DNA from 3 places in the Cytobacillus pseudoceanisediminis genome. Region 3 is predicted to be linked to each of the others. Evidence: a T-box and tRNA genes for the amino acid it is inferred to sense, from the RefSeq annotation. Region 3 holds a T-box; the other regions hold tRNA genes.

Region 1 (9,971 bases), 1.3 Mb from region 3:
AAGCATCATCGCTGCTGATAAAATCATGGCAATAGGATTGGCTGCATTCTTCCCTTGAATATCCGGTGCTGAACCATGGATTGGTTCGTATAAATATGGCCCATTTTCCGAGATACTGGCAGAAGGAAGCATCCCTAAAGAGCCAGTCAATACAGAAGCTTCATCGCTCAAAATATCACCAAACATATTTTCCGTTACTACAACATCGAATTGCTTCGGATTTTTAATCATTTGCATCGCTGCATTGTCAACAAGCATATGCTCCAATGCCACTTCCGGATATTGCTTTGCAATTTCCTCCGCTACCTCTCTCCACATTCGGCTTGATTCCAGAACATTTGCCTTGTCAACAGAAGTCACCTTGCCACGGCGGCTTCCGGCAAGTTCAAAGGCCAGTTTAATGACTCGCCGCATTTCTTCTTTTGATAAAACAATGTATCTACCACAGCATCTTTTCCGTTTTGCTGGGTCCTCTCGCTTGGCTTTCCGAAATACAGGCCGCCAGTTAATTCTCTGACCATCAGCATATCCACACCTTCAATTACTTCATTTTTTAATGGAGAAGTATCAGAAAGGCTGGAATAATATTGAGTTGGCCGCAGATTTGCATAGAGATTCAATTCCTTTCGGATCTTCAAGAGACCCTTTTCAGGACGAAGGTGGGGAGGCTGCCGGTCCCATTTAGGCCCTCCAACCGCTCCCAGCATGACCGCATCGCTTTCTTTGCAAAGCTCCAGCGTTTCATCAGGCAGTGGAGTTCCGGCTGCATCAATAGCAGAACCGCCAATTTTGCCATATGAAAATTGGAATTGATGTCCGAACCGTTCTCCAACGGCCTGCAGGACTTCAATTGCTCCCTTCACCACTTCTTTGCCGATCCCATCTCCTGGAAGTACTGCGATACGTTTTTTCATTTTTAATCCCTCCGTCTGTTTTTTTGTTTATTCTTATAGATTATTGTTTTGGTTATTGATTTCAGCACGGGGCACTATAGCAAACCCGCGGGGAGGAACAGGAGCTTCTATTAATTCGCCTCTACCGCTTGCGCCTGTGCTTTTTCTTTCATATATATCACTCTATTAACAGCGTTCAAGTAAGCCTTTGAGGAAGCTTCGAGCACATCCTGAGCCAATCCGCGGCCGCTGGTTTCCACTCCTTCGTAGTTCAGCTTTACATAAACCTGAGCTAAAGCGTCTCTACCTGCCCCTACGGATTGAATGCGGTAATCAAGAAGGTTAGCTGTTCCATTCAAGCATTTTTCCAATGTGTTATACAGAGCTTCTATGCTTCCTGCTCCAGTACCGGCTTCCTGGATCACTTCGTTATTTGATCCTGACAGAGTAACAGTTGCCGTTGGAACAGAGTTCGTGCCATATTGAATTTGGATTCCGATCAAATCATAGAATCGTTGTTCCTTGGAGAGCTTCTCTTCAAGTACAATGGCTGCAAGGTCATCGTCTGTCATCTCTTTTTTGCGGTCAGCCAAATCCTTGAAAACTGTGAATAGCCGGTTTGCTTCTTCATCTGCTACTTCAAGCCCCAGTTCACTCAGACGATTTTTAAAGGCATGGCGTCCAGAGTGTTTTCCAAGCACCATGGAATTGGATTGGAATCCGACTAGATCAGGGGAAATAATTTCATAAGTTGTTTTTTCCTTCAGTACCCCATCCTGGTGTATTCCTGATTCATGTGCAAAAGCATTTCTTCCGACAATCGCTTTATTGGCTGGTACCACCATGCCTGTCAGCTTGCTGATCAGGCTGCTCGTTCTGCTGATTTCCTGAAGATTCAGACGGGTGGAAGCCTGATAATGATTATTTCGGATGTAAAGGGCTACCGCCAGTTCCTCCAATGCCGCATTTCCTGCTCTTTCACCAATCCCGTTGATAGTGCCCTCAATCTGTGTTGCTCCATTTTCTATAGCTGAAAGGGAATTAGCTATGGCCATTCCCAAGTCATCATGGCAATGAGCTGATAAGGATACTTTATCAATAGAAGGAACATGATTTCTTAAATATTGAAAAATCTCTCCATATTCCTGCGGTGTTGTGTATCCCACAGTATCCGGTATATTAATGATCGTCGCCCCAGCCTGGATGACCTTTTCAATTATTTCAGCAAGAAAAGGCAATTCCGTCCTGGTAGCATCCTCCGCAGACCACTGGACGATCGGGAACTTTGAAGCAGCATACTTAACTGTTTCAACTGCTGTTTCAACCACTTCTTCTTTCGTTTTCTTTAACTTATATTGTCTGTGAATCGGAGAGGTTGCCAGGAATGTATGTATCCTTGGCTCAGCCCCGTCCTTTAATGCTCCCCATGCGGCATCTATATCAGAGATAACTGCTCTCGCCAGGCCTGTGACCGAGCAATTATTAATAGTCTGGGCAATTTTCTGAACAGAAGCAAAATCACCTTTTGACGCTGCAGGAAAACCAGCTTCAATAATATCAACATTCAAGCGCTCCAGCTGTCTGGCAATTTCTAACTTTTCGGAAAAGTTAAGGTTTACACCGGCCGATTGTTCGCCATCTCTTAAGGTTGTGTCAAATATCTTAATTGTTCGCACTTACGACCACTTCTTTCTTCTTGCTGCTATTGACAAACGGCATCATCTTGCGAAGCTCTCTTCCAACCTGCTCGATCGGATGCTCATTTTCTCTCTGATTTACGGCATTGAATACCGGTCTATTTGCCTGGTTTTCCAAAATCCAGCCTTTAGCAAAATTGCCTTCCTGGATATCTTTCAAAACTGCCTTCATTTCTTCTTTCACTCTTGCATCTACTACCCGCGGGCCGCTGACAAAATCTCCCCATTGAGCAGTATCTGAGATGGAATAGCGCATTCCTTCCAAACCGCCTTCATACATAAGGTCAACGATGAGTTTTAGCTCATGGAGACATTCAAAGTATGCCAGTTCCGGCTGATACCCAGCTTCTGTAAGAGTTTCAAATCCTGCTTTCACCAAAGAAGTCAACCCGCCGCATAGCACTGCCTGTTCGCCAAATAGATCTGTCTCGGTTTCTTCTTTAAACGTTGTTTCTAATGCACCTGCGCGAAGAGATCCAATGGCTTTAGCGTAAGCAAGGGCCAGTTCCTTCGCTTCTCCCGTTACGTCCTGATGGACTGCAAACAGTGCTGGGACACCTGCATCCTGTTCATATGTTCTTCTGACCAAATGGCCTGGTCCCTTAGGTGCTACAAGCAGTACATCACACTCTTTTGGAGGCACGATCTGATTAAAATGAATATTAAATCCATGAGCAAACATTAATGCCTGGCTTGATAGATTCGGTTCAATTTCTTCCTTGTATACTTTTGGCTGGAGTTCATCCGGCAATAAGATCATCACTACATCAGACTGTGCAGCAGCCTCAGCGACCGAATATACCTGGAAGCCGTCTTCTTCTGCTTTTTCCCAAGACTTCCCTTTTCTAAGGCCGATTACAACTTCAACTCCGCTGTCCCTCATGTTTAACGCATGCGCATGTCCCTGAGAACCATATCCGATAACCGCTACTTTCTTTCCGTTTAAATAAGCTGCATTTGCATCTCCGTTATAGTACATTTTTGCCATGTTTTATCTCCCTCTCCTATTAAAATTTATTATTGTAGTGTTTCTTTTATCAATGCTGTCCGTTGATTTCCGCTCCAGGCTGCTCTCTTTCCGCGGGGCGGGCGGTGAGCCTCCTCGACGCTGCGCGTCTGCGGGGTCTCACCTGTCCCGCTACTCCTGCAGGAGTCTCGCACCTTCCGCTACAATCAACTCAGTAATTAATAATTAAACAATTGAATATGATTTGGACTGCTGGGAAGTACGCTGTGTTCCTCTTGGGAATGCCGTTGTTCCCGTCCGGGCAAGCTCTTTGATTCCATAAGGTTTAATAAGTTCAATGAAAGCTTCTACTTTATCAGATTCACCTGTAATCTGAACAGTCATGCTATCCTTGCTGACATCTATGACAGAAGCTCTAAAAGGTTCAATCAAAGAGTATATTTCATTTCTTGTATAAGGGACCGCCTGAACTTTTATGAGGGCGAGCTCCCTTGCCACTATCGACTGATCCGTGATATCAGTCACTTTTATCACATCGATTTGCTTGTTTAGCTGTTTCGTAATTTGTTCACTGGCACTGGAGTCCTCAACATGGACCACACAAGTGATGCGCGACATCCCTTCATGTTCAGACAGCCCAACTGAAATGCTTTCGATATTAAAGTTTCTTTTGGAAAATAAATTCGTGATTCTGTTTAGCACACCCGGCCGATTCATAACAGTCAGGCATATGACTCTTTTCATGGTTTTACACCTGCCATTTCATGAAGTCCTTTTCCAGGCGCAATCATCGGATACACGTTTTCATCCGGATCCACCCGGAAGTCGATAAGTACTGGTTCGCGGTTATGAAGCACTTCATCCAATAACTCTTCAGCTTCTTCTTCAGATTGAATGACATATCCTTTTATTCCGTAGGCTTCTGCCAATTTTACGAATGATGGCTGTACTGGAATTTTGCTGTGAGAGAAACGGGATTCATAAAATATCTCCTGCCATTGCCGGACCATGCCAAGGGCCATATTATTAAAAATGATAATTTTCACCGGCAGGTTCATTTCCTGTATAATGGCAAGCTCCTGCGTTGACATTTGGAACCCTCCATCTCCGCAAATAGCGAGTACGCATGCTTCCGGGTCGGCCAGCTGAGCTCCGATGCTGGCAGGGAAACCAAATCCCATTGTACCAAGCCCTCCTGATGTCACCCACCTGTCTGCCTTATTAAAGCGGTAGTATTGGGCTGCCCACATTTGATGCTGTCCTACGTCTGTTACGACGATGGCATTCCCTTCCGTTTTTGAATGAAGCATTTCCATGACTTTCTGGGGCTTCAATCGTCCAGACTCTTTATCATAGAAATATGGATATTCCTCCTGCCACCCCATGATGGTTTCCATCCATTCTTTATGGGCCGGCGGTTTTCCATCCTGCAGAATCAGCTGCTCTAGAGCTTCTTTTGCATCTGCGACAATCGGAATGGAAGTCGGAACGTTCTTGCCGATTTCAGCAGGATCAATATCAATATGGGCGACTGTTGCATGTGGTGCAAAATGCTGTAAGTTTCCAGTTAATCTGTCATCAAATCGGGCTCCAATATTTATCAGCAAGTCACATTCTGTAAGTCCCATATTGGCTGCATAACAGCCATGCATCCCTGCCATTCCGATAAATAATGGATGATCTGCCGGGAACCCGCCGAGGCCCAGGAGTGTGTGAATTATAGGAATTTGCTGCTGCTCCGCATACTCTTTTAATTCTTTGGATGCTCTTCCATGAAGCACGCCCGCACCAGCCAGGATGACAGGCTTTTTCGATCGGCTGACCGCTTCAGTTAATTTCCTTATTTGCAGGTAATTTGGTTTTAATGTCGGCTGATATCCCGGCAGATTCACTTCCTTTTCTTCCTCAGGCTGATCTGAAACTCCCGCAGCGATGTCTTTAGGTATATCGATCAGTACTGGTCCTGGCCTGCCGGTTGAAGCTATATAAAAAGCTTCTTTAACAATTCTCGGGATATCTTCAATGCTGCGGACCTGATAATTGTATTTTGTAATTGGAGTGGTTATCCCCAGGATATCTGCCTCCTGAAAGGCGTCTGATCCAATGACTCCCGTTGCCACCTGGCCTGTAAAAACAATCAGCGGAAGTGAATCCATCATTGCGTCCGCAAGCCCGGTAACAATATTAGTGGCTCCTGGGCCTGAAGTGGCAATTACAACGCCCGGCTTTCCAGATATCCGGGCATACCCTTCAGCAGCATGAATTCCTCCCTGTTCATGACGCGGCAGCACATGAAGAATCTCTGAATGATACAGTTTGTCGTAGAGTGGAAGAACAGCTCCTCCAGGATAACCAAAAATCACTTCAACATTTTCTTTCTCCAAGGCTCTTAATAACAGATCAGCACCGGTGACAGGATGTGTCTCCGTTTTTGTTTCTGTTAAGGCAGCTTCCTGCAGCATTTGTTGATAACCTCCTCATGTTTATATAATTCCAATATAAAAAGCCCTTCCACCCCTAAAGACACCTATCGATTGTAGGTATAAGGGATGAAAAGGCTTTGATAACCTGTTCCACGGTACCACCCTGATTCACGCTTATAGTGCGTGCACTCATGAACAGCCAAATGCTGTCCGTTTTGATAACGGGTGAAGAACACCCGGCAGCCCCTAATCGATCATCTTTCAGGACTGCGCTCAGAGGTGAGTTCATTTTAAGAGGGCATTACCGGTTTTCAGCAGGTCCGGCTCTCTGTGAATGCCTGTCATAAAACTACTTATCCTCTTCTACGCTTTTCATATTCTGATTTCAACCACATTACACTAACGCTTTAAACCGTTGAATTATTAAATAAAAAAACCCAAGAAGCTTATTACAAGAATGTTTTCACTAAGATGAAGGTTATAATTCTATTTAACTTAAAGGTGTGAATTTCTTATATTGAGGACTATCTTACGCCCATTTTTATCAGCCGTCAACACCCTTTTTATGAATTATTTGATAATTTCGATTAGTCTGTTTTTGTGTATCCGCTTACATTGTTGATATATTCACATTCTCTGGGACAAAAAAATTTTAGATAATTTTTTTATGAAGGGGTATAACAGCTGAAATTGGTTTAAATTTAAGAGGTTTTAAAATGGCTTAAGTACTGAAGGTTCCACTGGCAGACTACTGTTATTAAAACTAAATTAAAAATAAAAAAACTCACCAAAAAGGTGAGTAAGAATTCGGTAAGATATGTAGTGCTGCCAGATGTGTAAATGGCGTCCCAGGAGAGATTCGAACTCCCGACCGACGGCTTAGAAGGCCGTTGCTCTATCCAGCTGAGCTACTGGGACGTATTGAATATTTTTTCTTGATTGAGATTAATTAACTCAACGACAAGATTTATTATATTAAACAAATGTTAAGAAGTCAACACTTTGTAAGATATTTTTTTATTATTGAGGGAAGACTGGCTTCCCTCAGTTATTATATTCAAATTACTCGCTTTTTACCAGTGAAAAATTTTGTGTCAGTTCAGGAATTTTCCCATTAGATAAGTCATACACATCCAGTGTAACATCCTTTCCCCTGGCTTCCAGTATGACATATGTTTTTTCCTTTCTTCCTCTGGGCAGCCATATGCTTCCGGGGTTAATAAATAATATCCCATCGGACATTTCAGCTCCCAGACCGTGTGAATGGCCAAAGCATACGATATCTGCTTCCATTTCACGTGCCTTGTATGATAGATTCATTAAGGTAGACTTAACGGAATATCTGTGGCCGTGTGTGACGAAAAAGCGGAGTCCCCCAGCTTCTTCTACTCTATCCTCCGGGAACGCTGCCTCAAAGTCACAATTTCCTCTTACAGCAGCGTAGCCTCTTAATGAGTCATGATCTGCCTGAAGCTCAGAATCTCCGCAATGAATCATCAAATCCATATCAGGATGCATTTCGCGGATTTGGCTGAGTTCAGAGGTTAACCCATGGCTATCACTGACTATCAGAACCTTCATGAGTTCTCAGCTCCGGTCACAAAAGAAGGAAGCAGCTCCTCCAGCTTTTTGAGAGCATTCGCCCTATGGCTGATCTGGCTTTTTCCTCCGGCATTAATTCAGCCATTGCTTTGTTTTTTTCTTCTGTAAAGAAAATAGGATCATAGCCAAATCCATTAGTCCCTCTTTTTCTCTTAAGATATGGCCTTCACAAGTTCCTGCAACTGTTACAGTAGTTTTTCCGGGTGCAGCGATTGCAAGAGCACAATAGAACCGCGCCTGCCGCTTATGATCCGGAATACTTTCGAGCTCATCCAGAACCTTTTCCATGTTTTTCTGGTCGTTTTTTTCTTCTCCTGCATAGCGGGCTGAATAGATGCCTGGCTTTCCTCCAAGCGCATCAATGATCAATCCTGAATCATCGGCAATTACCATTCTTCCAAAAGCTTCAGAAACGGCTTCCGCTTTCAGAATGGCATTCTCTTCAAACGTGCTTCCTGTTTCCTCTACATCGTGAAAATCAGGATAATCCAGCAGCGTTTTAACTTCATACCCAAGAGGTTTGAACATCCGTTCAAACTCTCTGGCTTTGCCTGCATTTTTAGTAGCGATAATCACTTCCTGCATGCTATGACCTCCCCTCCAGCTTTTCTCTTTTACTTAGAATACTTTCTGTGATTTTCTCTCCAAGCGCAGCCTTTTGAAACTCAAACAGCTCTGATATCCCTTCCTGTGCAGCACCCAGCATTTCCTGCAGCTGGGTATAAGAAAAAGTCGCTTCTTCTCCCGTTCCCTGAAGCTCCACAAACTCACCGCTGCCAGTCATAACGACATTCATATCTACTTCCGCTGAGGAGTCTTCAATATAATTCAAATCCACTGCAGCCTGCTTATTTTTAAGAATTCCCACGCTTGTGGCAGCAAGGAAATCATTGATTGGGTAGTGAGCAAGCTTCTTGCTGCTGTACAGTTTATCCATCGCCTGTGACATAGCGACAAAGGCTCCTGTAATAGATGCTGTCCGGGTCCCTCCATCCGCCTGGATTACGTCGCAATCAAGCCAAACCGTTCTTTCGCCAAGCGCATCAAGATCCACCACTGCGCGGAGAGCACGGCCGATCAGACGCTGGATTTCCATTGTTCTACCTGAGATTTTCCCTTTTGCCGATTCCCTGATGTTTCTCTGTTCGGTTGCTCTTGGAAGCATGGAATATTCAGCTGTTATCCAGCCTTTCCCCTGTCCCCTCATAAAAGGAGGGACCCTCTCATCGATACTTGCTGTGCAAATCACCTTCGTGTCTCCCACAGTTATAAGCACAGAGCCCTCAGGATGCTTTAAGTAATCTGATTCAATATGTATAGGCCTAAGCTGCTTCGGTTCACGTCCATCTGCACGCATAAGCTGATTCCCCCTTCTTTTCCATATGTAAAAAAATAATTTATCCAGAGCATCGCCCTAAGTATGTTTTTGTCCAGGTACATTGGCATGCCTTCATTTTACCAACAAAGAAGAGGCGGCATTAAATGCCAACCTCTTTTTCCTGTTATTATATAGTATAACAAAATCTGCTCTATTAAAAACTTCCTGTATTCACATTTTCAGGACGGGTTACAGGCTCAGATAGTTTTTGGCCATCCTCATTGACAATCTCTGCTTTGCCATCGACTGTGACAGCCACGCTTTCGATGCCCTTTTGTTCGGTCAGTGAAAGGACAAGTGTATTCAGCAAGTGCTTGGAAATCATTTTCTCTTCGAAGCTGCTGAAAACATTCTCATTGAAGTTTAATGTGACTTTTCCTTCTTCAACTTTTGGAGCCTCAAGCAGCTCTACATCCGGAAGGAAGTCTGTCACCAGATTGGAAGCATAGTTCGGCCCCTTTATCAGTTCGGATACAACCGCTTCAACTTTATTGTCCATATCATTGCTGACACGCTTGGTGACAGGCACGTAATAATAGTTTTCTTCATCCCCGCCCAGATAATAAACGGTAACCGGCTTCGTATTCGTGATATCCACTACTTCCGTTGTATCCATGTTTATTCCATTGGCTCTGCTTAACGCCGAACTGACCGGAGTGCCATTCACAGGCATCTCCTTTAATTCATGTCCGTTTAATGTCAGCTTAACTTTATCAATGGAATCAAATTGTGTAAGTGTCCAGGTTACTGATTGGAGAATTTTCTTTTCATCCTCCTTAGCATATTCCTTAAATTCTTTTGAAAAATCGACGGTTGCAACTTTATCTTTAATATTTACCGAAACTTTTGTATCAGCCGGAAGGACTGCACGGAAATCATTAGGAAGAAATTCTGTAACAGGACCGTTTTCTACCAGGTATTCTAACGCCTGTGTAGCAACTGAATTAGTTTTTGGCAAGTCAATAGTCTGGGGAACGACATACCCGTTCTTATCAATCAAGTAAAGCTCTG
Region 2 (9,971 bases), 810 kb from region 3:
GAAGCAATTGTACGAAACAATAAGTTTTCAGCTGTGGAGAAGGAATATCTCTCTTTTGTGAAAACAGACCAGGAAGCGCCTGCCCAGGTTCAGGCTGCGCATGAGACAGCTGAACTGTTTTATGAAAACTACCATCCGATTGGCACGGTGGAAGCCGGCCTGTATTTAATGTGGTTTACCATTTTTGCTGAATTGACAAATAACTGCCAGAATATAAAAAACAATAAGGCTTGGGCTGCAGCAATTGAGTATGTCTGGCATAAGCTTCGAAACGAAAAGGTTTCCCAATCAAAAATTGCAGGAAGATACGGGATTTCCGCTTCAACGATGGGTAAATATGTAAAATCGGTGAACGACCGCCTTCAGTGAGCAGATGTATGGACGAAACACGCGCCAATTTTATAGGATAACAGTAAGAAGGTCATACTATAATATGCGTATTTATAGAGTGTTTTATTTAAAATACTGGATTTCTGATTACTGAAGGAGTGAATCGCTGTGACTGAAGAAAAAATTTATGATGTCATTATCGCTGGCGCAGGTCCGGCAGGGATGACGGCAGCTGTATATACATCTCGTGCAAATCTGTCTACACTAATGATTGAACGCGGTGTTCCGGCGGACAAATGGCCAATACAGAAGAAGTTGAGAACTATCCTGGTTTTGACCATATTTTAGGCCCGGATTTATCCACCAAAATGTTCGATCATGCGAAGAAATTTGGCGCTGAATATGCGTATGGAGATATTAAAGAAATCATTGACGGCGAAGAATATAAAACTGTTATTGCTGGATCGAAGCAATATAAAGCACGCTCAGTAATTATTTCTGCTGGTGCCGAATACAAAAAGCTTGGCATTCCTGGTGAGAAAGAGCTTGGCGGACGCGGTGTATCCTATTGTGCAGTTTGTGATGGAGCATTCTTTAAAGGCAAAGAGCTTGTTGTAGTCGGCGGCGGTGACTCTGCTGTTGAGGAAGGCGTATATTTGACCCGTTTCGCCTCTAAGGTGACAATCGTTCATAGACGGGACCAGCTTCGTGCGCAGGCGATTCTTCAGCAGCGTGCGTTTGACAATGAAAAAATCGACTTTATCTGGAACACTACAGTGAAGGAAGTTAATGATAAGGACGGAAAAGTAGGCAGCGTAACGCTTGTGTCTACTGAAACAGGGGAAGAAAGAGAATTCAAAGCAGATGGTGTCTTCATCTATATCGGCATGGTTCCTCTTTCCAAGCCATTTGAAAGCCTTGGCATCACGAACAGCAATGGCTATATTGAAACAAACGACCGAATGGAAACAAGGGTGGAAGGCATTTTTGCAGCCGGAGATATCCGCGAAAAATCCCTTCGCCAAATCGTTACAGCAACAGGTGATGGAAGCATCGCTGCCCAAAGCGCCCAGCACTATGTTGAAGAATTGCAAGAACGCCTTAAAGTGAAGAAATAATGGGAACAGGCATATGGTCCTAGGGGCTGTATGCCTTTTATTTTAGTAAAAAAAGCCACTGGTTGAAAAGTTTTACAAAAAGTCATGTGGTTTTAATTCTCCTGTAACCTTCATGAAATAAATTTCGGGTAGTATAGGAATAGAAATTGACCCCCTTTTAAAGATATAATCCTTTTAAAGCACAGGCACATGCCTGTGCTCTTTTTTTGCATAAATACAGTATGTTTTGAAGAATGTTTTTTGGAAACCTGTATTCATTGTGGCTGTAAGCCAAAAATAGTATAATGAAATGAATAAGAAAAGAACGTTAGCCGGACTTTACTTTAAGCGATTTCATGAAAAGGCGGCAGCGGTATGATTTCGGAAAATTAGAGGTGAAATGTGTTGCAGCGAGTCACGAACTGTGTGTTACTGAAAGACGATAAAGTATTGCTTTTACAGAAGCCGAGAAGAGGCTGGTGGGTGGCTCCGGGCGGAAAAATGGAGCCGGGTGAATCAGTGAGGGACTCGTGCATCCGTGAGTTCAGGGAAGAAACAGGCATTTATCTGCGAAATCCGAATATTAAAGGCATTTTTACGTTCATCATGAAGGATGGCGATAAGGTTGTACAGGAGTGGATGATGTTTACTTTCCTGGCTACAGCTTCTGATGGGCTGAACCTGGAGGAATCAGATGAAGGCAAACTTCGCTGGCATCCGTTTTCAGAGGTTAAGAATCTGCCGATGGCTGCCGGAGATTCACATATTTTGGAGTATATGATTCATGGACAGGGCATGATTTATGGAACGTTTACGTATACGCCTGATTTTGAACTGCTTAGTTACAGGCTGGATCCAAGCTGAATTTGACAGAAACAGGGGGAAATTATAAATGAGCACGGGTGCAGTTAATGATACTCAAATGGTGATTATTACGGGAATGTCAGGGGCAGGGAAAACAGTAGCCATCCAAAGCTTTGAAGATCTTGGCTTCTTCTGTGTAGACAACTTGCCGCCGACACTGCTGCCGAAATTCCTTGAACTTATGAAGGAATCAGGGAATAAAATGAATAAGGTGGCATTGGTGATGGATTTGCGCGGCCGTGAGTTTTTTGACCACTTATTTAAAGCGCTGGATGAATTATCCGAGACATCCTGGGTCACCCCGCAAATTTTATATCTTGATGCTGATGATTCGACGCTCGTCAGAAGATATAAAGAAACAAGACGATTCCATCCCCTTGCACCATCAGGATTACCTCTTGAAGGCATAAAGCTTGAACGGGAACTGCTTGAAGAATTAAAAGGCAGGGCCCAGCTTATTTATAACACATCACAAATGAAACCAAGGGAATTGCGAGAGAAAATTCTCACAGAATTCTCATTGAATAAGAAAACTATATTTACGGTTAACGTCATGTCTTTTGGCTTTAAGCATGGAATTCCAATTGATGCCGACCTGGTGTTCGATGTCCGGTTCCTTCCGAATCCGCATTATATTGAGCATATGAGGCCGAAGACAGGATTAGATGAAGAGGTATCCAGCTATGTGCTGAAATGGACTGAAACAAGTAAATTTCTCGAGAAGGTTACGGAGCTGCTGAGCTTCATGCTTCCGCATTATAAACGGGAAGGGAAAGCTCAATTGGTCGTTGCAATCGGCTGTACGGGAGGCCAGCATCGTTCGGTAGCGCTGACAGAGTATATTGCTGACTATTTCGGCAAGGATTACCATACGGCAATCACGCACCGTGACATCGAGAGGAGAAAGGAAAACATCAAATGAACCGACAGCCAAGAATCGTCATCATCGGTGGAGGAACAGGGCTGCCTGTCCTCTTAAGGGGATTGAAACAATTCCCTGTTGATATTACTGCCATTGTGACAGTTGCCGATGATGGCGGCAGTTCAGGAAGATTGAGAAATGATCTTCATATCCCGCCGCCCGGTGACATCCGCAATGTACTGGCAGCTCTTTCAGACGTGGAGCCGCTCATTGAGGAGATGTTCCAGCACCGCTTTGCGACATCCAATGAGTTATCCGGGCATTCGCTTGGCAATCTGATTCTAGCGGCCATGACCTCGATAACAGGAAACTTTGTTCATGCGATTCAGGAAATGAGCAAGGTGTTAAACGTAAGGGGAAAGGTATTGCCGGCTGCAAACCAGAGTGTGGTCCTTCATGCAGAAATGGAAGACGGGACCATAGTATCGGGAGAATCAAAGATTCCCTATTCCGGCAAAAAAATTAAACGGGTATTTTTAACCCCTAAAAATATCAAAGCCCTGCCTGAATCACTGCAGGCAATCAGACAGGCTGATATGATCATCATAGGGCCTGGAAGCTTATATACCAGTATTCTTCCAAACCTGCTTGTCCCTAGGCTGGGACGTGAGGTCTGTCATTCTAAGGCGAAAAAGGTGTATATATGCAATTTAATGACACAGGCAGGAGAGACGCTCGATTACACGGCAAGTGATCACGTAAAAGCATTGTATGATCATATGAGCTGTGCTTTTATCAATACCATTCTGGTAAACAATGAGGAAATTCCTCCTCATATTCAGGAGAGGTACAGCGAGGAAATGGCAAAGCCTGTTGTGTATGATACAGGTGCTCTTACCGAACTGGGCCTTGAAATAATGCACGGTGAAATTGTCAGCCACGAAGGCGGGATCATTCGCCATGATACAAAAGAAGTTGCCCAAATGCTATATAATTTACTTTTACATGAAACCAATAGGCGTTTTAACGCGTAGTATACAGGTGTGAAAGGGCTTTTGCCGGTAAAAAAATAAACTGTGCATACGTTTGCTCAGTAAAGAATATCTTTTTATATGCTACTGGCTTAGCGCTTTTGCGGATAGGAGGTGAAGGGATGTCTTTCGCTTCGGAAACGAAAAAAGAATTGACGAACCTGGAAATAAAAGACTGCTGCGGGAAGGCGGAATTGTCCGCCTTAATCAGGATGAATGGTTCACTTTCTTTTCCAGCCGGAAATTGATTGTGGATATACAGACGGAGAATGCAGCAATTGCAAGAAGGATTTACACTCTGATTAAAAGGAATTACAACGTTCAGGTCGAGCTCCTGGTCCGGAAAAAATGCGGCTGAAAAAGAACAATGTTTATATTGTCAGGCTAACGGAACAGGCCAGTATGATTCTTGATGATCTGAAAATTTTAAGCGAGGGATTCGTATTTACACACGATATTTCCAATGAGCTCATAAAAAAGAAATGCTGTAAGCGTTCTTATCTGCGCGGTGCATTCCTTGCCGGGGGATCGGTAAATAATCCGGAGACCTCCTCCTATCATTTGGAGATCTTTTCACTTTACAAGGAGCATAATGACTCCCTGTGTGAATTGATGAATACGTTCGGGCTGAACAGCAAAACGCTTGAACGGAAAAAAGGCTATATCACGTATTTAAAGGAAGCCGAAAAAATAACGGAGTTCCTAAATATTATCGGTGCACACGCAGCTCTGCTCCGGTTTGAAGACATCCGGATTGTCCGCGATATGCGAAACTCGGTCAACCGGCTCGTAAATTGTGAAACAGCGAACTTAAACAAAACAATTGGAGCTGCTTTGCGCCAGGTGGAAAATATCCGGTTCATCGATCAAACTGTCGGACTTCAGGTTCTTCCTGACAAACTGCGGGAAATTGCCGAATTGCGTGTAGCTTACCAGGATGTCACTTTAAAAGAGCTTGGGGAAATGGTCTCAGGCGGAAATATCAGTAAATCGGGTATTAATCACAGATTAAGAAAAATAGATGAAATCGCTGAGAAACTCCGGGCAGGCGACACTATAGATGCTCACTGATAGAGGGATCAGCAGGGAGGAGATATACAATGGCGGAAAAACAGGTTGAAGTTAAGCTGAAAACAGGATTACAGGCACGTCCGGCGGCATTGTTCGTACAGGAGGCCAATCGGTTCTCATCCGATATTTTTCTGGAGAAGGACGGAAAGAAGGTAAATGCCAAAAGCATAATGGGGCTGATGAGTCTGGCAGTAAGCTCAGGATCAGTCATTACCCTCAAGGCTGAAGGGAACGACGAAAACGAAGCTCTTGAGGCACTTGCGAACTATATTCAAAAGGAAAACTAAAACAACTCGCATCGGGAAGATGCGAGTTGTTTTTTTATGCTTATTATTTATCTTTCTTCTCATCCAAAGAGTTTCTGGTAATGATTTGGTCAACCAAACCGTATTCAAGAGCTCTTTCAGCTGTCATAAAGTTATCGCGGTCAGTGTCTCTCGCAATGACTTCAAGCGGCTGTCCAGTGCGCTCTGAAAGAATTGTGTTTAATTTTTCGCGAAGGAAAAGAATGCGCTTTGCAGCGATTTCAATTTCAGTCGCCTGTCCCTGAGCTCCGCCTAGTGGCTGATGAATCATGACTTCACTGTTTGGAAGGGCAAAACGCTTGCCTTTCTCACCAGCAGCAAGAAGGAACGCACCCATGGATGCTGCCATACCGATACAGATCGTTTGTACCTTTGGCTTGATAAATTGCATCGTATCATAAATAGCCATACCAGCTGTAATGCTACCGCCCGGGCTATTAATGTAAATGGAAATGTCTTTTTCAGGATTTTCTGCTTCAAGGAATAAAAGCTGGGCAACAATTGAGTTTGCCACATTGTCATCGATTGCGCTTCCCAGCATAATGATGCGGTCTTTTAAAAGGCGGGAGTAAATATCATAAGCGCGCTCCCCGCGGTTTGTTTGTTCAATAACTGTAGGGATTAAGTTCATTTTCCAATTCCTCCTTCAAGATAAGGTCAACACACAAGATGAACAAGCATGTTCTTCCAAGTAAAGAAAATTTTTTAACTCCTATGTATTATCATGATACACTGATGGTCAATTAAGGTCAAACAAATCGCATAGAATTCGTGCTTGATTCGTTCGACACTTTTTTCTGTGCTGTGCTATCTCATTCCATGATACCCATTGTTCCAATTTTTAAACTAAAAGGAGGCTTGCAAAGTGAATAAACTTATCATATAATTAGTTATCGTAGCGGCTGAGCGCTTGGTCAGCCACCTATTAAAATATCTGCCCTCGTGGTGCAACGGATAGCACGTGAGATTCCGGTTCTTAAGATGTGGGTTCGATTCCTGCCGAGGGCGCTGCCAAAACTCCTTGTCTGATATGGACAGGGAGTTTTTACTTTTACGCTATCCGCAAATAAATCCAGCCTATGCGCACACAAAAAAATTTATCCGCAAGTAAATTGGCCCTATACGCAAATAAAATTCCTCTATCCGCACATAAATCTAAAAAACTTCCTAAACTTAAGCCTGAATTTCAAAAAAATCCTTAAAATCCACAGTTTTCACCATAAAAAATGAATATTCTTCCCTCTTCCATGCATATTGTGAAGTATTCAGAAAGATGGTAAAGTGCCCGTGCGATTGGCATTTGCCAAGATATTTCCATACAACATTTACCTGGAATATTGTAAAATGGGGACAGGGGGAATGTACGATGAATTTGAAAGCTGGGTTATGGCAGCAGCAGACAATGAAATTAACAATGACACAGGAGCTGACGCAGGCGATTGCCCTTCTGCAATACAGCACACAGGAGCTTTCTGCTTTTTGGAAAGCAAGGCGCTTGAAAATCCCCTTTTAAAAGTAGAGTCCGGTCAAGTCCAGACGATGGATCCCCGTTATGACCGTGTCAAACCGACGAGAATAAAAGTCGAAAAAGATAAAATAAATTGGATTGAGCAGATTGGCTGCGGAAAGACGATGAAGCTGGATGAATATTTGAAGTCGCAGCTTCATTTGAAATTAAACAAGGACGAACAAAAAGTAATTGAGCATCTTATTGAGAGCCTTGATGAAAACGGTTACTTGCGAGCGGATTTGCAGACAGCTGCCAAGGCGCTCCAGATGCCTCTTGAAAATATGGAACAGATGCTTGAAGAATTGCAGGAACTCGAGCCTGCTGGTGTTGGCGCGAGGAATCTCCAGGAGTGCCTTTCCCTGCAGATTAAGAGATTGCCAGAGAGAAATGAACTCGCTGAAATTATTTTAGATGAATACTTTACCTTTTTTGCGGAGAAGAAATGGAAAGAGATTTCCAAGCAGCTTGGTGTGGGGCTAAAAGAGATTCAGGAGGTATTCGACCTTGTGCAGACCTTGAATCCTAGGCCGGCTTCATCCTTCCAAAGCGAGAAATCGGCATATATAACACCGGACGTGATAATTAAGTGGGATGGAAGCTCCTTTTCTGTAAGTGTTTTTGATGAAGTGCTTCCTAAAATCAGTTTTAATGAAGGTTATTATAAAAAGTTTGCGGCCTCTGGAGACCGGAATGTCAGCCGCTTCCTTCAGGAAAAGCAGCAGGATTATCAATGGATCATGAGGAGCATAGAGCAGAGAAAAGAGACTCTTGCGAATGTGACCCTTAAAATCGTTGAAAAACAGCAGGACTTCTTTATAAAAGGACCTTCACATCTGAAGCCGATGACCATGAAGGAAATATCAGATGAACTCGATATTCATGAATCAACTGTCAGCCGTGCTGTCCGGGAAAAATATGCGCAAACGCCATATGGGACCTATGAGCTGAGGTCGTTTTTCTCAAGCACGATTAAAACAACATCCGATGAAAATACGTCTTCACAGCAGGTCAAGACGATAATTGGTAAAATGATAGAAAAGGAAAATAAGCAAAAGCCTTTATCCGACCAGGAGCTTGTGAAGCTGCTGAAGGAAGAAGAGGGGATGGTTGTCAGCAGAAGGACGATAGCAAAATATCGGGATCAGCTGGGCATCCCATCATCATCTAAACGGAAAAGGTATGACTGATAAAGGAGATTTGCTGATTGAAACAGCCAGAGGTCGTGTTTTATACACGCAGCAGTTGCCCGCTGTGTGATAAAGCCAAGGATGTAATAATGGAATTAAAGAAAGAGTACGAATTTATCTTAATTGAGAAAGACATTGATGGTAGCGATGAACTGACAGAGAAGTATGGGCTCATGATCCCGGTTGTTGAAATTGATGGGTATAAAGTGCAGTTCGGGCATATTGATGCCATTACGGTAAGTGAAGCGCTTACAGAAAAAAACTGAGTTTTATCAGTTGATTTCACTACTCACTCTTGCTATTATTGAAGAGAAGCAAGGGTGATTTTTTTGTGGTAAGTGGGACATAATATGTCTATGCGGGACAAAAAATGACCACATATGATTAAGGAGCTATCCGGATGTACTCACTAATTGATATTCAAAAAAGATTATTGCCTGATATGCTTGCGGTTATGCAGAAGCGCTATGGGATCCTTCATTACATAGGGCTGATGGAGCCGGTTGGAAGAAGGAGCCTTGCAGTAAGTTTGGGCCTGACGGAAAGAGTGCTGAGAAGTGAGGTTGAATTTTTAAAAGACCAGAATCTGATCCGCATTTCAAGTACGGGGATGAGCCTTTCTGCCGATGGCAGGGATTTGCTTGAAGCTCTTGAAGGAATAATGAGGGATATATCGGGTATAGCCGTAATGGAGCAGGAATTATCCCGAAAACTTGGCATTCGCCAGGCGATCATTGTTTCGGGCAACAGCGATGAATCTCCATGGGTAAAGCAGGAGCTTGGCAGGGCAACAGCGATGTGTATGAAATCAAGGCTCAAAGGCAAAAATATCATCGCAGTTACCGGCGGATCCACAATGGCAGCCGTAGCGGAGATGCTAACCCCTGATCTTGCTGAACGGGATTGGCTGTTTGTGCCGGCACGGGGCGGAATTGGGGAAGATGTTAAAAATCAGGCTAACACCATTTGTGCAAAAATGGCTGATCATACAGATTCCAGACACCGCGTCCTTTATGTACCGGACCAGGTGAGCAGGGAGATGTATGAAAGCATTATTAAGGAACCCAATATTAAAGAAGTAATCACCCAGATCAAATCTGCTAGCATGGTTTTACACGGGATTGGGGACGCTATTACAATGGCGGAACGCCGCAAAACCAGTGAAGAAGATTTTGTTAAAATCAAGCATGCCCAAGCAGTAGGAGAATCCTTTGGTTATTACTTCAATGAAGGCGGCGAGGTTGTACATAAGGTTCAGACCATCGGCCTTCAGCTGGATGACCTATCCCATATTGAACATGTCATTGCAGTGGCAGGCGGCTCTTCAAAGGCAAAAGCCATTGCTGCATACATGAAACGGGCACCATCCTCTACCATTTTAGTGACAGATGAAGGTGCAGCAAAACAGTTGTTAAAAGGGTAATCCCTTTTCAAATATTAAATCTACCTTTCTAAGGAGGAAATAATCATGGCAGTTAAAGTTGGTATTAACGGATTTGGAAGAATCGGGCGTGTTGTTTTCCGTGCAGCTCTTAAAAACCCTAACGTAGAGGTTGTAGCAGTAAATGACCTTACAGATGCAAACATGCTTGCACACCTTTTAAAATATGATTCCGTACACGGAACATTAAATGAAGAAGTAACAGTTGATGGCGATTACCTTGTTGTTGGCGGCCATAAAGTAAAAGTACTTGCTGAGCGCGATCCTGCTCAA
Region 3 (9,971 bases):
AAATTATCGACTTGAAAGACACCATCTATGAAAAGGAATTATGTGCAGCTAGACGTTACTGGCAAGAGACGGGGGAATAAATATGTCAAAAGAAGCACTGTTAAAGGTCAATAATTTGAAGAAGCATTTTTCAATGGGGAAAGGACAGACTCTGAAGGCCGTTGATGATGTCTCCTTTCATATCAAACAAGGAGAAACCTTCGGGATTGTCGGCGAATCCGGCTGCGGAAAGTCAACCGCAGGGCGTACAATTATTGGTTTATATAACCGTACAGAAGGCGATGTCCTTTATGACGGAAAGAATGTCCATACCATGACTGAAAAAGAAAGGTTTGCTTTTCACAGGAAGATGCAGATGATCTTTCAGGATCCATATGCTTCGTTGAATCCGCGGTCAACCGTCCAGGAGATTATTTCGGAGCCCATGGAAGTGCATGGGTTATATCCGAACAAGAAGGAACGGCTTGAGCGGGTCTATCAGCTTCTGGAGGATGTGGGACTTAACCGCGATCATGCCAACCGCTACCCGCATGAATTCAGCGGCGGACAAAGGCAAAGAATTGGGATTGCCCGTGCATTAGCGCTGGATCCGGAATTCATTATTGCTGATGAGCCGATCTCCGCACTGGATGTATCGGTACAAGCCCAGGTAGTCAACCTGCTTAAGGGGCTCCAAAAGAAAAAGGCCTGACCTACTTATTTATCGCCCATGATCTCTCGATGGTCAAACATATCAGCGACAGAATTGGCGTTATGTATTTGGGGAATTTAGTGGAATTAACCACAAGCGAAAACTTATATAAAAATCCGCTTCACCCTTATACGCAGGCCTTACTTTCGGCGATTCCCATCCCTGACCCTGATGTTGAGGATCATCGGGAAAGAATCATTTTGGAAGGGGAACTCCCAAGTCCAATGAATCCTCCAAGCGGCTGCGTATTCCGCACGCGCTGTCCTTATGCGATGGAGGCTTGTGCTTCCATGAAGCCTGAGTGGCAGGAGATTGAGAAGGATCATTTTGTGGCCTGCCATTTATATAATGAAAAGGTAACGGGCGACCATAACCGGCCGCAAGTAGCCGCTGCGAAATAACATGAACTTTCTTACTATCAAAGCAGAAATTCTTGATTTGGCCAGCTGCTGTGAAGGACGTGTGGCCGTATACATCCATACAGAGGATGGTGTTATCGAAACAAATGCCGATGATGTTATCTCTTCCGCAAGCTTAATTAAGGTTCCCATTTTACTCGCGGGGCTTTCACAGGCGGAGAATGCCCTGCTTGATCTCGATGAGGAAGCAGAAGTGAAGGATGCTGCCCGGGTTGGCGGAGCCGGGGTATTGCAGGCCATGAGCAAGGGTCTGAAGATGAAGGTTATAGACTTAATGACGCTCATGGTCATTGTATCTGATAATACTGCGACCAATCTCATCATTGAGAGGCTGGGAATAGAGAAAATCAATCAGTTTATCAAAAGTTTGGGGTTTAATTGCACGGAATTAAACAGAAAGATGATGGACTTTGAGGCATTGAAAAACGGCATGGACAACACCACGACTGCCAGGGATATGGTGTATGGCATGAAGGCATTGGCAGAGAATTCGCTTTTATCCGGGAAATTTACAGAAAAAGCACTGGATATATTGGAAAAACAGCAGTATAAGAACAAACTTGCAAACACAATGGACACGGAAAAAGTCAAGGTTGCCAGCAAAACAGGAGAACTACCCGGAATAGAGCATGATTGCGCCATATTTACCCATAAAGGAAACACCGTTTACGCCGCTGTCCTTGTCGACCAGCTTCAAAGTCAGGCAGCTGGAAGAGAAGTACTGTCCGCAATTGGCAGTCGCATTAATCAATATATAACTCATAAATAAGGAACCGTTTACTGAGAGCGGTTCCTTATTTATTTATGCAGTTTTTTGCTTTTCAGGAAGAATTAGTGGATCGACGGTCCTCGAAGATAATTCGTGCGCTAGGCGCTTCACTTTCAAAATTATTTATGATGGAAAGGGCATTTCCCTTCGATTGGTTTAATGTCATCACCGATAAAGTATTGTTTCCACTCACGGTGTTCGGGATCGCCATAATGGCTGATGTTTGGATGGGTAGGGAGGCCATCCCATTTTTCAACCCGTTCCCTTACTTTTTCCCTGGACATGATGCCGCCTTTAGAGGTGCCTTCAAGGCCTTCAAAAATGCGGCGCGGCTGGAAGCCCAGTACAAGGCTATTGCCTAAATCCCTCGTCTTTCTCTGCTTGTAGGCAGGCGCATTTCCAAACACAAAGAATGGTTCCTCAGCAAAAGAAAACGCCCATAAGTGGTGGTCAGGATCTGTCGGATAATCCTTAGGCCAAGGCTTTGTATCAACCTTATGCAAATACTGCAGAATATTCCAGAAATATTCTCTGTAATGTTCAAGCGGTTTTTCATCTGTCTCCGGCTCCACAAATACAAACAGGCCATGGCGAATGAGTTTTGGTGCGTCAAAAAGCTCGATAAAGGATTCGAGGGCTCCCGGCAGGTTAGACCAATCTTCCTGTGTAATATAGGCATATCTCAATTCGCCGCGCATTTCAGCAGTCATTCCAAAATAGCACGGGAAGGTTTTATCTGTAACTGTATCATGAAATGTTTTATATTCCTGACAAACCCACTCAGGCACAATCTCGGGGTTAGTCATATCTTCTTTTGTTAAAAGAAACTTACTGGCAGTTTTCATTTTTTCACCTCAGAATGTTTTACTTATGAAATATGTACCCCTTAAAAAGTCCTTTGAAACTAGCTGGGTGGAAAAGGAAATGAAAAAGACAGCCGTGTTGGCTGCCTTAAGCTTTATAAGATTTTCGGTATTTATATTGATTGAGCTGAAAGCGGATAAAACAGCCTATGCAAAATCCAAGAATGGCGACAAATGCTGATAGAGCTACCATAGCTGTAAAAACATATCCTGCAGCTGTCCAGCCCAGAAGAAAGCTGATCAGGCCCAGCGCCAGGCATGCAACGGCAATCACTTGATTAAATTGCTGCTGCTCCCAGTCTTCGGGAATGTAATCAGCAGGATTTTTTCTTAGAAAAAGTTTTGCTGCACGCATAATGGGATTGTAGCCGAACAATAGGCCCATTATACCTGCAAGGAGGGGTATGGCAAGAATCCATGCTTCTCCGGTTAGCCACGAAGCTAAAACACTTAATACGATCGACCATTGATTAGTTCTTACGAGCGGGCGGGGAATAGAAACAGGTGTATTTGCCAATTATATTCCGACCTTTCTCATTGGTTTTATAGGTATTAATAGTTTACTTAAATTGCAAATTTTTGTGAAGAGAAAAAGCTTGGGAAAATAAAAATAGTCCGTTATGAAGGACAATATCGAAAAGAACCCTGCGCTACTTCGGACAGTAGGAGGTGAATTCTGGTCAAGAGAGTCCGAACCCGGTGCAACTTCGGACAGGAGAAGAAGAAATCCGCAGGAGAGAGTCCGAACCCGGTGCAACTTCGGACAGGAGAAGAAGAAATCCGCAGGAGAGAGTCCGAACCCGGTGCAACTTCGGACAGGAGAAGAAGAAATCCGCAGGAGAGAGTCCGAACCCGGTGCAACTTCGGACAGGAGAAGAAGAAATCCGCAGGAGAGAGTCCGAACCCGGTGCAACTTCAGACAGGAGAAGAAGATCCGCAGGAAAGAGTCCGAACTCATGCAACAGCCTTTAAAGAAAAAAGACTTTGGAATGGATCCCAAAGTCTCCTGAAAATATCCGTAAAAACACGTTACGTGCTAAAACGATTCTTTGCTGCTTTTTTTAATGTGAACTGCGGAATACTGATTCCGATCAGGATCAGCACGATTCCGAAAGCCTGTGCTTCTGAAATTCTTTCGCCAAGAATCAGCATGGCAGCAGCAACAGCGGCCGGGAGTTCGGCAGAACCTACAATTGTGGCAAGACCTGAATCTAAATGAGGTGAGCCGATTGCAAAACATACAATTGGGAAAATAGCCCCGAACAATGCCATCAGCAGCCCGAATTTCCATAGGCCCTCAAGCTGGATGCCACCGCTTATTAAAACGGGGCCTGAAAAAGCTGCAACCAGAAGAAGTCCGCCAAACGTGATGAAGATGCTCCTCTGGATGGTTGGAATTCCTTTACCTGCCTTGCCGCTTGCAAAAATGAATACGGCAAATGTTACCGCAGATAATAAGCCATAGATCAGTCCCTCAGCTTGAATAGGATGTGACCCGGAATTAATCAGGTTGCTTGCAAATACAGTCCCTATAATTAGCAAAATCGAAGAAATGATTTTTGCTTTGCTGGGCATCTTTTTTTCATATAGAGCTTCTAAAAGAATTCCTATCCAGGTGAACTGAAATAAGAGGACAACAGCGATGGAGGCCGGATTCCGATCAAGGCTCATTCCATACAGAATGCCTGTTAAACTTAGGGAAGCACCGGTCAATAACAAAGCTGCTGTTTGTTGAAGGGTGATTTTTGTTTTTTTGATAAATGGGAAAGAAAGCAACAGCAAAAGGAGCCCAAATAAATATTGGCTTCCGGTCAATTCAGGAACAGAGTAGCCGGCCTGGAGTCCGAGTTTCACAATGGATGCCAGAATGCCATAACTGCATGCGCCAAGAAAAATGAATAATGAATATTTTAAGTTTCCCATTATGGATACTCCCTTCTGAAGATGATATCAGGCAATCAGGTCAATCATAACATCTCAGTAAGTCTTTAGGGGAAGATTTTTTCTGCACAAAAATAAGAGCCAGTGATTTTTCTCACTGACTCTTTCTTAATTATCGATTATTCTCCTAAGTAGGCATTTAACATCCAAATATGCGTATCCAATTTTTCCATAAGACCGATGGCAAAGTCGCCTGTCACTTGATCTTCCTGCTCCTCAGCAAGCTGTGCTAAAGAAATTAATTGTTCTTTAATATGTCTATAATCGGAAGCAAGAGCGGCAACCATATCTTCTGCTTTCTTTTCCCCATTAGACTCTTCAAGAGTAGTGATGCTTAAGAACTCCTTAAGTGTCGCTGCCGGTGAGCCGCCGATGGCTAGCAGGCGTTCGGCTGCCTCATCCACAACTTCAGCTGCTTCATTATATAATTCTTCGAACTTTTCATGAAGGGTAAAGAAAAGCGGGCCTTTTACAAACCAGTGGTAGCGGTGCAATTTAGTATAAAGAACACTCCAGTTTGCGATTTGTACATTTAATGCTGCATGTAATTTTTCCATTTTTATATTCCCCCTAAGTCATTTATATATTTATTATAACAAATATCAAATTAAAATCAATACTTATTTATAATAATTATAAATAAGCAAATTCAAAATCCACAGTATAACCATGGCTGATTATGGTAAAGTGATATAGTACCGCTTAATAGGCAAGACATACAGGTTAGTGAGGATTTTTTAATGGAATATCTCTTATTTATTACGCTCGGAGCGCTTATTAGTGTGCTCTCTGGTTTTTTTGGGGTAGGCGGGGGATTCATTCTTACTCCGACACTCATGCTGTTTGGCTTTTCTCCGGTAGAAGCAATCACAACGAGTTTGCTTTTTTCAATTGGTACCTCTCTTTCAGGCATCTTCGCTCATATCAGGATGAAGAATATATGGCTTAAGCAAGGGCTGATTCTTGGACTAAGCGGTATGGCAGCTACTCAGGCCGCCCATCCCTTTGTGCTGTTTCTTGAGGAAAAGGGCTGGGATGCGTGGGCAGTTCCTTTGTTTTATATCATTCTGCTGTCTTATTTTGCTTTGGGCATGTTAAAAAGAGGGAAAAAATCAGCCAATGCCGCTCCGTCATCTGAACATTCTCCATCCATTGTGAAAATGGTTCTGATTGGATTTTTTGCAGGATTTGTTTCTACGACATTAGGTGTGGGCGGCGGCTTTATTATGGTGCCTTTATCGGTTGCCTATTTAGGGATGATGCCGAAGAAAGCAGTAGGAACCAGCTTGTTTGCTATCATGTTAATCGTATCTGCAGGCTTTCTATCCTACGCTTCCACTGTCAGCATTGATTATTGGATTGGCATTTCACTCGTAACAGGAGGCCTGATAGGGTCACAATTTGGAGCGAAGCTTACCTCCTATTTTGAAAACGAAGAAATCACCTATATGCTCGGAGCCTTATATATGGCTACAGTGGCAAGTGTGATTCTGAAATTAATACATTTGAATTATACCGGCTTAGTGCTGATGGCCATTTTTGTCGGCGGCTTTTTAGTAAGAAGCCTTGTGAAAATGCATAAAGCAAATGCCCGCACAAAGGCAAAAAAGGAGAGACCATAATGGCCTCTCCTTTTACATTTGCCGGGGCACCTTCATGCCGAGTGTCTGCATCCCGTCGGAAAGAACAATTGTGACTGCTTTGACAAGGGCAAGTCTTGATTTGATGCTGTTATCCTTTTCTAATATTCTTACCTGTCCGTAATATTTATTGAAGGCTTGAGCCACATCAATCAAATATTTAGCCAGGACAGAAGGGGAAAGCTGCATATAAGATTGTCTGATTTTTTCAGGATACTGATAGAGCAGCTTGATAATTTCCCAGCTGTAAGAATCAGATAGCCCATTTTCGGCAGATGGAATATCGTCTGCCTTGCGGAGAAGAGAATAGGCCCGGGCATTGGTGTATTGCAGATAGGGTCCTGTTTCTCCTTCAAATGTCAGCATATCTTCAAGTGAAAATTCAATATTATTCATGCGGTCATTTTTCAGATCATGGAACAGAATAGCCCCGATGCCGACTGCTTCAGCGACTTCATCTTTGTTTTCCAAGCCGGGATTTTTAGCTTCGATATTGGTCTTTGCCAGAAGGATTGCTTCATTCAGGACCTCCTCAAGAAGGATGACTCTGCCTTTTCGGGTAGACATCTTTTTCCCATCTTTTAAATAGAGGCCAAAAGGGACATGTGTCATATTATCCGCCCACTCATAACCCATCTTTTTAATAACGCTTTTAACCTGCCTGAAATGGATGCTCTGTTCCTGACCGACAATGTATAGGGAATGATCAAACTGATAGGTTTCTTTTCTATAAAAAGCTGCAGCGAGATCCCGTGTTGCATACAGAGTCGCTCCGTCGGATTTTTTTATCAGGCATGGAGGAAGGTCTTCATCAGGCAGTTGAACCACCTCTGCGCCATCAGACTCAGCCAGCAGGTCTTTTGCCATGAGTTCCTCTATGACGGGTTCCATTTTATCATTATAAAAAGCTTCACCATTGTATGAGTCGAAATGAATGCCAAGCATATCATAAACCCGCTGGAATTCTTTCAATGATTCTTCTCTAAACCAGCTCCAGAGTGCCTGAGCTTGCTCATTTCCGTTTTCAAGCTCTTTGAACCAGGAACGCGCTTCATCTTCAAGGGCTGGGTTAGCTTCTGCTTCTTCATGGAAGCGTATATATAGGCTAAGCAGTTCCTTTATGGGATTTTCCTTCACTTTATCCGGGCTGCCCCACTTTGTATAAGCGGTGATCAGCTTGCCGAATTGTGTGCCCCAGTCGCCTAAGTGGTTGATTCTGACCGCTGTATAACCGCATTTTTCGGCCAGGCTGCCGAGGGCGTTTCCAATGACCGTAGACCGCAAATGGCCCATGGAGAAGGGCTTTGCGATGTTTGGCGAAGAGAAATCAAGCACGGCTGTTTTGCCTGCGCCATCATTCAGCTGTCCATATTCTTTTCCTTCGTTCAAAATTTTTTCCATTATGACTGCACCGGCTGACTCTTTGGAAAAGAAGATATTAATGTAAGGACCAGCAGCCTCTGCTTTTTCGATATGCGGTCCCTGAATCAGGCACGCTGTCTCGCCAGCAATAGAGGCAGGTGACTTCCTGAATGCTTTTGCAAGTGTAAAACAGGGAAAAGCAAGATCGCCATGTGCCGGATTCTTTGGCGTTTCGATTAAGTCCGCAATTGCTTCGTCAGAAAGCTGCCCATTCAGCACTGAAGCCAGCTGAGCTGTGAAAATAGCTTTGAAATTGATCATATTAACACCTCCTGGAAAATAAAAAAGCCCGTCTCTATATAAAAATAGAGACGAGCTGAAATCTACCCGCGGTACCACTCTGATTGTCCAAAGGACCTCTTTTGAAAGGACGTTTCAAAATATGCTTGAACGTATTTCCTAAAGGGGTTTGGTAACGGGACTCCTTACCCGGCATAGCCTACTTTTCTTTCAGCTATGCATCTCCGAAGTGCGCTTCACGAAAGGATTTCCCGACAGGCTTGCACCGTCCCTGTCTCGCTTTTAGGAAAGAGCCCTTTGCTACTCTCTTCATCATAGACACTAGATATATTAATGTTATTATACGCTGTTGGAATTATTTTGCAACATAATTTGAATCCGTTGAAAACATATAAGTTCTGTGATGGTACCGGATGCTGAAAATCAGGCCCATCGCCATCATGTTTCCCATAAGCGAGCTTCCGCCGTAGCTGATAAACGGCAGCGGAATGCCGGTGATTGGCAGTACCTGAATAGTCATACCGATATTTTGAAATACATGGAAGGTGATCATACTGATGACCCCGACGCAAATATAGGTATTAAAAGGGTCGGTCGTCTCCAAGCCGGTTTTAGTTAAGTGATAGATGAGCAGAAAGAAAAGGCTGATTACTACACTTGCACCAAAAAAGCCGTACTCCTCGCCAATGACGCTAAAAATAAAATCAGTATGGGCATCAGGCACATACACCTGTCTGTCAGTAAACCCTTTTCCGGATATTAATCCTGAGCCGATTGCGAGCATGGAGTTGTACAGCTGCATTCCGGCTCCCTGCTTGTGATTAACCGGGTCAAGCCAGGAATAAATTCGGCTGAACTGATAGGGGTCTATCCCAAGGTACTTCTCTAAAATCTCCGGTGCTATGATGACCAGATAGAGCACCGTTCCCGCGAAAGCGCCAAGGATTCCATAAATCGGAACAAGGATTTTCCAGGTGATCCCGGAAACCAGGATGATTCCAGTTAATATGGCGATGATGACAAGGGCGGTACCCAGGTCTTCAATAATAATCAATCCTAATGGAGGCAATGTGGCTGCCCCTAATTTGATTAGAAGGAAAAAGTCCGTGCCTGCAGTCTTTGCCTGATATTTCAGATGGTGGTCAGCGATGACTTTGCTGAGGGCAATGATAAGGAATACCTTAACAAACTCTGAGGGCTGCACAGAACCAAGTCCAGGAATGATATACCACAATGTAGCCCCTTTGCGCTCTGGTGCAATGCTTTCCGGTGCAATGAATAACCCGACAAGCAATAGGATGCCTAAACCGTACAGCAGCCAAGTAAGCCTTCTGATTTGCTCGCTGTCAAAATACATGACAATTGCCACAATGATAGCTCCGACAACATAATTTTTTATTTGTGAGACGACAAAATTCCCTTCATATTGATTGGAGGATTGTCCGCTGTAAATAGCGATGCAGCTGATGAGGAAAAATAGCAGCAGAAGAAAGCATAACGTCCAATCGAACCGGTCTGAGAATCTATTATTCTTGTTCATTTGTATACACCTGGTTTCTGTACCTTTTTACATTTTTATCCTAACAAAGAAAAATAAACCTTACAATGGAGAACAGAATACATTTTTTCTCTGCATGTAGTTAGACGAATGAATCAGCATGATGGTTTCCTGTATTTTCAAAAAACCGGGCAGGCTGCAATTTAAAATTTTTTCTCATCGGCAAAGATATTTTCAGTTATTTTTGCTACAATAAGAGAATAAAATACTGGATGTTTAACAGGCAGTTTCAAAAAGAAGCTGTCTTTTTACTAATTTGTGAAGGCGCTTGCGCTATTCTTATCTGTCTAGCTCAGTGCTTTTCTTTGAAAACACCACTTTGGGTAACGGTTCGGAGGTTTCGTCATTGAAAAGAAGGAATCATGCTATTCGTGATCTCATCTACATCCATCTTAATGAACAGGATCAGTATGTGATGACTTATGGAA

What was found. A T-box is a leader RNA that pairs with one kind of tRNA and senses whether it is charged. The one in region 3 lies ahead of argS (arginine--tRNA ligase), so its partner is inferred to be a tRNA-Arg.
Region 1: it encodes a tRNA-Arg, which carries the amino acid that the T-box ahead of argS (arginine--tRNA ligase) is inferred to sense. The anticodon was not compared.
Region 2: it encodes a tRNA-Arg, which carries the amino acid that the T-box ahead of argS (arginine--tRNA ligase) is inferred to sense. The anticodon was not compared.

The regions. Positions count from the first base shown of each region.
Region 1 is NZ_CP097349.1:5,214,202-5,224,172, reverse strand. It holds partial or broken gene leuB (3-isopropylmalate dehydrogenase) at 1-914, opposite strand, end outside; gene M5V91_RS27760 (2-isopropylmalate synthase) at 1,025-2,569, opposite strand; gene ilvC (ketol-acid reductoisomerase) at 2,556-3,578, opposite strand; gene ilvN (acetolactate synthase small subunit) at 3,783-4,301, opposite strand; gene ilvB (acetolactate synthase large subunit) at 4,298-6,019, opposite strand; T-box leader at 6,100-6,355, opposite strand; tRNA gene M5V91_RS27740 (tRNA-Arg) at 6,822-6,898, opposite strand; gene M5V91_RS27735 (metallophosphoesterase) at 7,043-7,561, opposite strand; partial or broken gene M5V91_RS27730 (XTP/dITP diphosphatase) at 7,558-8,167, opposite strand; gene rph (ribonuclease PH) at 8,169-8,939, opposite strand; gene M5V91_RS27720 (GerMN domain-containing protein) at 9,115-9,971, opposite strand, start outside.
Region 2 is NZ_CP097349.1:4,743,265-4,753,235, forward strand. It holds gene M5V91_RS25325 (tetratricopeptide repeat protein) at 1-369, shown strand, start outside; partial or broken gene trxB (thioredoxin-disulfide reductase) at 499-1,448, shown strand; gene M5V91_RS25335 (8-oxo-dGTP diphosphatase) at 1,833-2,291, shown strand; gene rapZ (RNase adapter RapZ) at 2,320-3,213, shown strand; gene mgfK (gluconeogenesis morphogenetic factor MgfK) at 3,210-4,187, shown strand; partial or broken gene whiA (DNA-binding protein WhiA) at 4,307-5,255, shown strand; gene M5V91_RS25355 (HPr family phosphocarrier protein) at 5,285-5,542, shown strand; gene clpP (ATP-dependent Clp endopeptidase proteolytic subunit ClpP) at 5,586-6,191, opposite strand; tRNA gene M5V91_RS25365 (tRNA-Arg) at 6,497-6,568, shown strand; partial or broken gene rpoN (RNA polymerase factor sigma-54) at 6,927-8,257, shown strand; gene M5V91_RS25375 (glutaredoxin family protein) at 8,275-8,523, shown strand; gene M5V91_RS25380 (sugar-binding transcriptional regulator) at 8,658-9,680, shown strand; gene gap (type I glyceraldehyde-3-phosphate dehydrogenase) at 9,726-9,971, shown strand, end outside.
Region 3 is NZ_CP097349.1:3,929,677-3,939,647, reverse strand. It holds gene M5V91_RS21260 (C40 family peptidase) at 1-80, shown strand, start outside; partial or broken gene M5V91_RS21255 (ABC transporter ATP-binding protein) at 83-1,092, shown strand; gene M5V91_RS21250 (serine hydrolase) at 1,094-1,879, shown strand; gene M5V91_RS21245 (YqcI/YcgG family protein) at 1,999-2,724, opposite strand; gene M5V91_RS21240 (DUF4395 domain-containing protein) at 2,831-3,259, opposite strand; gene M5V91_RS21235 (hypothetical protein) at 3,363-3,752, shown strand; gene M5V91_RS21230 (EamA family transporter) at 3,772-4,665, opposite strand; gene M5V91_RS21225 (Dps family protein) at 4,803-5,240, opposite strand; gene M5V91_RS21220 (sulfite exporter TauE/SafE family protein) at 5,424-6,305, shown strand; gene argS (arginine--tRNA ligase) at 6,318-8,003, opposite strand; T-box leader at 8,050-8,310, opposite strand; gene M5V91_RS21210 (FtsW/RodA/SpoVE family cell cycle protein) at 8,341-9,525, opposite strand; gene M5V91_RS21205 (hypothetical protein) at 9,890-9,971, shown strand, end outside.